Regions from separate parts of the Mesorhizobium sp. ESP6-5 genome, predicted to be linked through region 2. Evidence: riboswitches for the same ligand, from Rfam matches in the RefSeq annotation. Region 2 holds a riboswitch; the other holds the start of a gene.
What was found. A riboswitch is a leader RNA that binds a small molecule or an ion and turns the genes downstream of it on or off. The one in region 2 is predicted to bind S-adenosylmethionine.
Positions count from the first base shown of each region.

Region 1 (4,418 bases), on a different contig from region 2:
ATGCCGGCGAGGAACCAGAGGTCGCCGGGATCTATGTCATCGGCGATGACGGGGCGCCATTCCGCGTCGGCTTCACCTTGTCGAACGAATTCTCGGACCATGTGACCGAGCGCGTCAACTATCTCTTCCTCGCCCATTCCAAGCTGCGCAATGCCTCCTTCGGCCCGGAGATCCTGATCGGAGACCTGCCTTCGGACATCCGCGGCACGTCGCGTATCCTGCGCGACGGCAAGGCATTGTGGGAAAAGCCCTTCCTGTCGGGTGAAACGAACATGTCCCACACCATCGCCAATCTCGAACACCACCACTTCAAATATTCGGCCTTCCGCCAGCCTGGCGACGTGCATGTGCATATGTTCGGCACCGCGACGCTATCCTTCGCCGACGGCATCAAGACGGAAGCCGGCGACGTGTTCGAGATCGAGGCCGGGGATTTCGGACTGCCGCTGCGCAACCCGCTCGAGATCGAGAAGCCGGTGAAGGTGTCGGTGAAGGCGCTTTGAAGCCATGAGCGCGTGATTCCCCTCTCGTGGGGAATGGCTGGCAAGCCAGAGCGGGGCACTGTCCCGCCGATCTAGCAATAGGTTTCAGTCACGTCCCTGCCGGGCATCTCTCCCACAAGAGCGAGGTCGGCAGCTTCGACCTTAGCGCACGGCGCGGAAATGCTTCGACAACTTCAGGCCCTGCGCCTGGTAGTTCGAGCCGAGATCGGTGCCGTAGAGCGCCTGCGGTCGCTTCAGCATATGCTCGTAGACCAGCCGGCCGACGATCTGGCCGTGGTCGAGGATGAACGGCACTTCGTGGCTGCGCACTTCGAGCACCGCCCGGCTGCCGGTGCCGCCGGCCGCCGAATGGCCGAAACCCGGATCGAAAAAGCCGGCATAGTGGACGCGAAACTCGCCGACCAGCGGATCGAACGGCGTCATCTCGGCGGCGTAGAGCGGCGGCACATGCACCGCCTCCTGGCTGACGAGGATGTAGAACTCGTCGGGATCGAGCACCAGTTCGCCGGCGCGGCTCTTGTGGATCGGCTCCCAGAAGTCGAGGACATCCTGCGCGGCGCGCTTGTCGACATCTACGAGGCCGGTGTGGTGCTTGCCGCGATAGCCGACCAACCCATCCTTGTCGCCATTGAGGTCGATCGACAGCGCGATGCCGCCGCCGGAAATGTTCGGCGGCTCCGTGGCGACCAGCATCTCGGCACGATGCAGCTCATGCAACTCGGCTTCCGAAAGCAGCGCGTTGCCGGTGCGAAAGCGGATTTGAGACAGGCGCGAACCCGTGCGCGCGATGATCGGAAAGGTGCGCGGGCTGACCTCGAGATAGAGCGGACCGTTGTAGCCGGCGGCGATCTTATCGAACTCATGGCCTCGATCGGTCATGACGCGGGTGAAGATGTCGAGCCGCCCGGTCGAGCTCTTCGGATTGGCCGAGGCCGAAATGTCAGCCGGCAGGGCCACACTTTCGAGCAGCGGCACAATATAGACGCAGCCGGTTTCGAGGACCGCGCCTTCGGTCAGACTGATCTCGTGCAGTTGCAGCCGATCGAGCTTTTCCGACACCTTGTGGTTGGGACCGGGCAGGAACGAGGCGCGAACCCGCCAGGCCTTTTCGCCCAATCTGAGATCAAGGCTCGCCGGCTGGATCTGGTCGGCATCAAGCGCGCGCGGCGACTTCAGCGCGCCGGACCGGAACAGCGCCGATATGTCCTGATCGGGAAGAATGCCTGTCTGCCGCAAAGTCTGGCTCCGCCCCAAGACTGGTCTCTTTCGTTTGCAGGTTCTTGTTTGTTGCAGGTTCTTGCCGCAAAACCGCGGGGCACTTCTGCGGAACCTGCCTTGGTACAAACGTCTTAATGAAGCCGGCAATTGACGCAAGCGTGGCGCGGGTCTAAAGGGTCGTTATCCCGTGGTGATTTGGCCGGTCGGCTTGCAGCCACGTTAAACAAGTCGCTAAAGGACCGTCGGGCCGCAAGGCCGTATGGACCGGTTGCGACTTTCGCGGCCGGTTTTTTTGTGTCTGGAACAAAGCGATGAGCACCAAGAAGCGCAACTGGAAACCTCAGACGGCACTCGTGCATGGCGGAACCCTGCGTTCCGGCTTCGGCGAAACCTCCGAGGCGATGTACCTGACCCAGGGCTATGTCTATCAGACGGCGCAGGCCGCCGAGGCCCGCTTCAAGGGCGAAGAGCCTGGTTTCATCTATTCGCGCTACGCCAACCCGACCGTCGACATGTTCGAAAAGCGCATGTGCGCGCTTGAAGGCGCCGAAGACGCGCGCGCCACGGCGTCGGGCATGGCGGCGGTGACGGCTGCCCTTCTGTGCAGCGTCAAGGCCGGCGACCACATCGTGGCCGCGCGCGCGCTGTTCGGCTCCTGCCGCTGGGTGGTCGAGACGCTGGCGCCGCGCTATGGCATCGAGGCGACCTTGGTCGACGGCACCGAGATCGCCAATTGGGAAAAGGCGGTCAGGCCGAACACCAAGCTGTTTTTCCTGGAAAGCCCGACCAACCCGACGCTCGAGGTCGTCGACATCGCCGCCGTCGCCTCGCTTGCCAATTCGATCGGCGCGCGGCTGGTCGTCGACAATGTCTTTGCCACGCCGCTGCAACAGAAGCCGTTGCAGCTTGGTGCGCACATCGTCGTCTACTCGGCCACGAAGCACATTGACGGCCAGGGCCGCTGCCTGGGCGGCGTCATCCTGTCGGACAAGAAGTGGATTGACGAGAACCTGCACGACTATTTCCGCCACACCGGTCCCAGCCTGTCGCCGTTCAACGCCTGGACGCTGCTGAAGGGCCTGGAAACCTTGCCGCTGCGCGTGCGCCAGCAGACCGAGAGCGCCGGCAGGATCGCCGACTTCCTGGCCGGGCAGCCGCAGATCGCCCGCGTCATCTATCCCGGCCGCGCCGACCACCCGCAGGCCGATATCGTCAAGAAGCAGATGTCGGGTGGCTCGACGCTGATCTGCCTCGACGTCAAGGGCGGCAAGCCGGCGGCCTTCGCCCTGCAGAACGCCCTCGACATCGTGCTGATCTCGAACAATCTGGGCGATGCCAAGAGCCTGATCACCCATCCGGCGACGACCACCCACAAGAACCTCAGCGACGAGGCCCGCGCCGAACTCGGCATCGGGCCCGGTACGCTCAGGCTGTCGGTCGGCCTGGAGGATACGGACGACCTGCTGGAAGATATCGCGCAAGCCTTGAAGGCCGCCAAATAGGTTTCGTCCAGGCAGCGTCGTCAGCAGCGATCAAGCGCTCGACGGCGTCTCCTCCAGTTCCGCCGTCTTGGTGCGGATGGTCATGGCGTTGCCGCGCCAGTCGACGGCGCCGCCGAGCCAGCCGCGCGCCCAGATGGCCGGGAGCATGACGTCCCGCGCGACCGTCGCCGCGATCATGCGCGTCGAGACGTGCCAACCCTTGGCCAGGGCCAGAGCGCATTCCGGAAGATAGAACGCCGCCAGCACGGCAATCGCGGTCGCCCAGAGACTAATGCCGGCGCTCGCCGCGGCAATCAGCGCAAGAACCAGCGGGACCGCCGCACCAGTCAGGATCTCGGGCGCGAAGAATAGCGGGAAAGTGACGCGGCGCAGGCGCGCCCAGCGGGCCTGGCGCGACCAGATCTCGCCAAACGTGCGCTGGCCGAGCGGCTGCTCGAAGGGGGCGGCAACGAGGTTGACACGCAGGCCGAGGCCGTTCACCAGCTTGGTTGCGGCGGCGTCCTCGGCGATCTCGGCGGCCAGCGCGCGTATGCCGCCATTGGCGTCCAGCATCGGCTTGTTCCACAGCATGCTCTTGCCCTGCGCGAAGCCGAGGCCGAGCGCCGCGCCGGCATACTGCCAGCGGGCCTGCAATGTGTTGAGGAAGGCGCATTCGACGTCGGCCCAGAAACCATCTGGCCTGGAGCCGATCGGCGTCGAGCAGATAAGGCCGGTACCGTGCTGCCACGCCGCCATCATGTGCTCGACATAGTCCCTCGGCATCAGAACGTTGGAATCGGCAAGAATGACCCAGTCGTGGCGCGCCGCTTCCCAGCCTTTGACGCAGTTGTTGAGCTTTGGATTGGCACTGACACGGTCGTCGCCGATCAACAGCCGGGCCGGCACCTGCGGAAACCGGGCAATCGCCCTGTTTATCAGTTTGACCACCGGGTCGTCGGCATGGGCGACGCAGAAGATCAGTTCGTAGCGTGGCCAGTCGAGCGCGAAGGCGCGTTCCAGCGTCTCATGTGTGAATGGCTCGACGCCGCGCGACGGGACGACAATCGACACCGCCGGCGATCTGCCCGCCGGCGGGGCAATCGTGGTGCGCCGTTTCAGCTGTGAAGCGGCAAGCAGGATGCTGGCAGCGTTCGAGAGGATGAGTGCGGCCGAAAGCGAGGCGGATATGAGAGTGAGTTCCATCGAGATCTGGTCA
Region 1 is NZ_JAIUGR010000003.1:453,015-457,432, reverse strand. Features, by position in the region: gene araD1 (AraD1 family protein) at 1-503, shown strand, start outside; gene LB524_RS06775 (2'-deoxycytidine 5'-triphosphate deaminase) at 645-1,739, opposite strand; SAM riboswitch at 1,899-1,976, shown strand; gene LB524_RS06770 (O-succinylhomoserine sulfhydrylase) at 2,033-3,223, shown strand; gene LB524_RS06765 (ceramide glucosyltransferase) at 3,254-4,405, opposite strand.
Region 1: linked by a shared signal. The riboswitch ahead of LB524_RS06770 (O-succinylhomoserine sulfhydrylase) and the one ahead of metX (homoserine O-acetyltransferase MetX) in region 2 are both predicted to bind S-adenosylmethionine.

Region 2 (4,418 bases):
AGAGCTTGTCGCCGTCGCCCCAGCGGATGGCGCGCTGCAGGAACGCCAGGTCTTCCGAGAACCGCGCCAACATTTCCAGGATGGCATCCTTGTTGTGCAGGCACACGTCCCGCCACATGGTCGGATCGGAGGCAGCCAGACGCGTGAAATCGCGAAAACCGGAGGCGGAATATTTGATCACTTCCGTCTTGGTCACCGATTCCAGATCGTCGGCGGTGCCGACGATGTTGTAGGCGATGATGTGCGGCAGATGCGAGACGATGGCCAGCGTCATGTCGTGATGCTGCGGGTCCATCGTGTCGATGTTGGCGCCGCAGCGGCGCCAGAATTCCGACAGCCGTTCCAGCGCTTCCGGATCGGTGCCCGGCACCGGCGTGAAGATGCACCAGCGGTTGTCGAACAGGTCGGCAAACCCGGCATCCGGGCCGGATTTTTCGGTGCCCGCCAGCGGATGGCCAGGAATGAAATGGACGCCTTCAGGCACATGCGGCTGCATCTGCGCGATGACCGAGGCCTTGGTCGAGCCGACATCGGTGAGGATCGCCCCCTTTTTCAGCGCCGGCGCGATTTCCTCCGCTACAGCGCCGGATGAGCCGACCGGCACCGAGACAACGACCAGATCGGCATCACGCACCGCGTCCCCGGCATCGATGGTGTAGGAATCGCCAAGGCCCAGTTCCTCGGCTCGCTTGAGCGTTGCCGCACTGCGCGTCGAGATGGCGACATGGCGAGCCAAGCCCTCGCGTCGGATGACGCGGGCCAGAGACGAGCCGATCAGGCCGATACCGACCAGCGCGATCTTTTCGAACATCGGTGATGCCATGGTGTTCCAGCTCTTTAGACGTTCTAGCTTTTCAGGAATGTCGTGAGCGCGGCGACAACGCCGCGATTGGCCTCTTCAGTGCCGACGGTCATGCGAAGCGCGTTGGGAAAGCCGTAACCTGAAACGCGCCGCAGAATATAGCCGCGCGCGCTCAGATAATCGTCAGCCGCCGCCGCGGAATGCTTCTGATCGTCGGGAAAATGAATGAGCAGGAAATTGCCGACGCTCGGCGTCACGCGCAGCCCGAGCCCGGTCATTTCGCCGCTCAGCCAGGTGAGCCAGGTCTCGTTATGCGCCACGCTGCGCTCGACATGGGCACGGTCGCGGATCGCGGCGATGCCAGCCTCGATCGCAGTCGCATTGACGTTGAAGGGGCCGCGTACACGATTGATGGCGTCGACGATATGCAGGGGACCATACATCCAGCCGATGCGCGCGCCGCCGAGCCCGATCTTGGAGAAGGTGCGGGTCATCACCACGTTCTCGGCGCTGCCGGCCAGCTCGATGCCGGCTTCGTAGTCGTTGCGGCGGACATATTCGGCGTAGGCCGCGTCGAGCACCAGGAGCACGTTTCCCGGCAGTCCGGCATGAAGGCGGCGCACCTCCTGGAACGGCACATAGGTGCCGGTCGGGTTGTTGGGATTGGCCAGGAACACGATTTTCGTGCGCGGCGTGACGGCCGCCAGCATCGCGTCGATGTCGGCGCGCTCGTCGGTCTCCTTGACCACGACCGGGGTGGCACCTGCCGACTGGATGTAGATCTTGTAGACCATGAAGGCGTGTTCGGTGAACATAGCCTCGTCGCCGGGCGCGAGATAGGTCTGCGCCAACAGGCCGAGGATCTCGTCCGACCCGTTGGAGCAGATGATGTTTTGCGCGTTGAGGCCATGCACCTCGGCGATAGCCTCGCGCAACCGCTTGGCGCTGCCGTCGGGATAGATGTCGAGTTTGCCGGCGACCTCGCGCGCGGCCTCGATCGCCTTCGGCGAAGGCCCAAGCGGATTCTCGTTCGACGACAGCTTGTAGACCTTGGCCACACCGGCGGCCGCCGAGCTTTTGCCGGGCACATAGGCCTCTATGTCCATGATGCCCGCGCGCGGAGTTGGACGTGCCTGATCCGGTGTCTGGTTCATATCTTGCAAAATCCGTCGAAAACGCCTCCATCCGGAGGCCGCTGCGGAAATACAAGCCATGGCACGCAATGTCGAGAGGTGGCAGTGGTGCCAGCCGCCGCCATTGACGGCGAGGCAGGCGGGTTCTAGAAAGACGATGACAGTTCCGTGGTGATTTGGCCGGTCGGCTTGCAGCCACGTTAAACAATTCGCTAAAGGGCCGTTTGCGTGACGTAACCGGCTTTGCGAAGGCAATGCCGGTTTTTTGTTGTCCGCGACCGGCCGGACGCACGCATCGGCGGCGGAGATCGGCAACGATTTCCACGAGCGCACGGTGCAGCAAGAGAGACGTGATGGCCGCTCTGCGTGCAGGAAAGACCAACAACGAGGCCGACCAACCGTCGAGCCCGGTGTTGCGTTTCGGACCCGACAAGCCGCTCAAGCTCGACGCCGGCACGCTGCTGTCGCCGTTCCAGATCGCCTACCAGACCTATGGCACGCTGAACGATGCCCGCTCCAATGCCATCCTCGTCTGCCACGCGCTGACCGGCGACCAGCATGTCGCCAGCACCAATCCGGTAACCGGCAAGCCCGGTTGGTGGGAAGTGCTGATCGGACCGGGCAGGATCATCGATACCAGCCGTTTCTTCGTCATCTGCTCCAATGTCATCGGCGGCTGCTTGGGTTCCACCGGTCCGGCCTCTACCAACCCGGCCACGGGTAAACCCTATGGCCTCGACCTGCCGGTCATCACCATCCGCGACATGGTGCGCGCGCAGCAGATGCTAATCGACCATTTCGGCATCGAGAAACTGTTCTGCGTGCTCGGCGGCTCGATGGGCGGCATGCAGGTTCTGGAATGGGCGTCGAGCTATCCCGAGCGCGTGTTCTCGGCGCTGCCGATCGCCACCGGGGCGCGCCATTCGTCACAGAACATCGCCTTCCACGAAGTCGGGCGGCAGGCTGTGATGGCCGATCCGGACTGGCATGGCGGCAAATATTTCGAACACGGCAAGCGCCCGGAGAAAGGGCTGGCGGTGGCGCGCATGGCCGCCCACATCACCTATCTGTCGGAAGCCGCCCTGCACCGCAAATTCGGCCGCAATTTGCAGGACCGCGAAGCGCTGACCTTCGGCTTCGATGCCGACTTCCAGATCGAGAGCTATCTGCGCCACCAGGGCATGACCTTCGTCGACCGCTTCGATGCCAACTCCTATCTCTACATGACGCGGTCGATGGATTATTTCGACCTCGCCGCCGACCATGGCGGCCGGCTGGCCGACGCCTTCGCCGGCACGAAAACCCGCTTTTGCCTGGTGTCCTTCACATCGGACTGGCTGTTCCCGACCGAAGAGAGCCGCTCCATCGTCCACGCACTCAACGCCGCCGGCGCCTCGGTATCCTTCGTCGAAATCGAGACCGATCGCGGCCACGACGCCTTCCTGCTCGACGAGCCGGAACTGTTTGCCGCCATCAACGGCTTCATCGGCTCGGCCGCGCGCGCCAGGGGGCTCAGCGCATGACCCCGAAAAGTTGCAGACGTTTCGGACCAAGGCCATGCGCCGTCCACGAGGCGAAGCCATGAGCGTCAACGGCAGCCAACGCGTCGACCTCGAGGTCGTCGCCAACCTCATCCCGCCGCAATCGCGTGTGCTCGACGTCGGCTCGGGCGACGGCTCATTGCTCGAATTGCTGCAGGACACCAAGCAGGTCGACGGTCGCGGACTCGAGCTGTCGCAGCGTGGCGTCAACGAATGCGTGGCGCGCGGTCTCAGTGTCATCCAGGGCGACGCCGACACCGATCTCGAATTCTATCCCGACAAGGGCTTTGACTTCGTTGTCCTGTCGCAGACCCTGCAGGCCACCCGCAACCCGAAGCTGGTGCTCGACGAGCTGCTCAGGATCGGCAACCGGGCGATCGTGTCTTTCCCCAATTTCGGTCACTGGCGGGTGCGCCTGTCGCTGTTCGTCAAGGGCCGCATGCCTGTGACCAGCGACCTGCCCTATTCCTGGTACGACACGCCCAACATCCACTTCTGCACGATCCGAGACTTCGTCAATTTGTGCGAAGAGCTTGGCGCGACAGTGGAGAAGGCGACCGCGCTCGACGCCAACGGCCAGAAGATCGGCCTGTCGATGCCATGGTGGTTCTGGAATTTCTTTGGCCAACAAGCAGTGTTCCTGCTGAAGCGATAATGAAATGGGCGCCGCCCGCAGGCGCAACTGCCAATCCTTGAGGGTGGCCGCGCGTCTTTCAGCGGGTGCGAAAGTGTTGCAGTTGAAGCGCCATGAGCTGGAATTCATCATGCCTGGTCGGTCGAACGACGGCACGACGGGGTGACATGGCAGGTTGTTTTTTGTAGCGTCGCACCGAATCCGATGAGGCCCATCCAGGGGGAAGTCCGATCCATTTAGCCATCCCGATGATCAAAGGACCTGGCGCGAAGGGTGTTTACGCGCTGGAGGCGACCGACGTGATATGA
Region 2 is NZ_JAIUGR010000006.1:95,670-100,087, forward strand. Features, by position in the region: gene LB524_RS11530 (prephenate/arogenate dehydrogenase family protein) at 1-823, opposite strand, end outside; gene hisC (histidinol-phosphate transaminase) at 847-1,956, opposite strand; SAM riboswitch at 2,094-2,171, shown strand; gene metX (homoserine O-acetyltransferase MetX) at 2,289-3,458, shown strand; gene metW (methionine biosynthesis protein MetW) at 3,517-4,131, shown strand; gene LB524_RS11550 (glycosyltransferase family 2 protein) at 4,415-4,418, shown strand, end outside.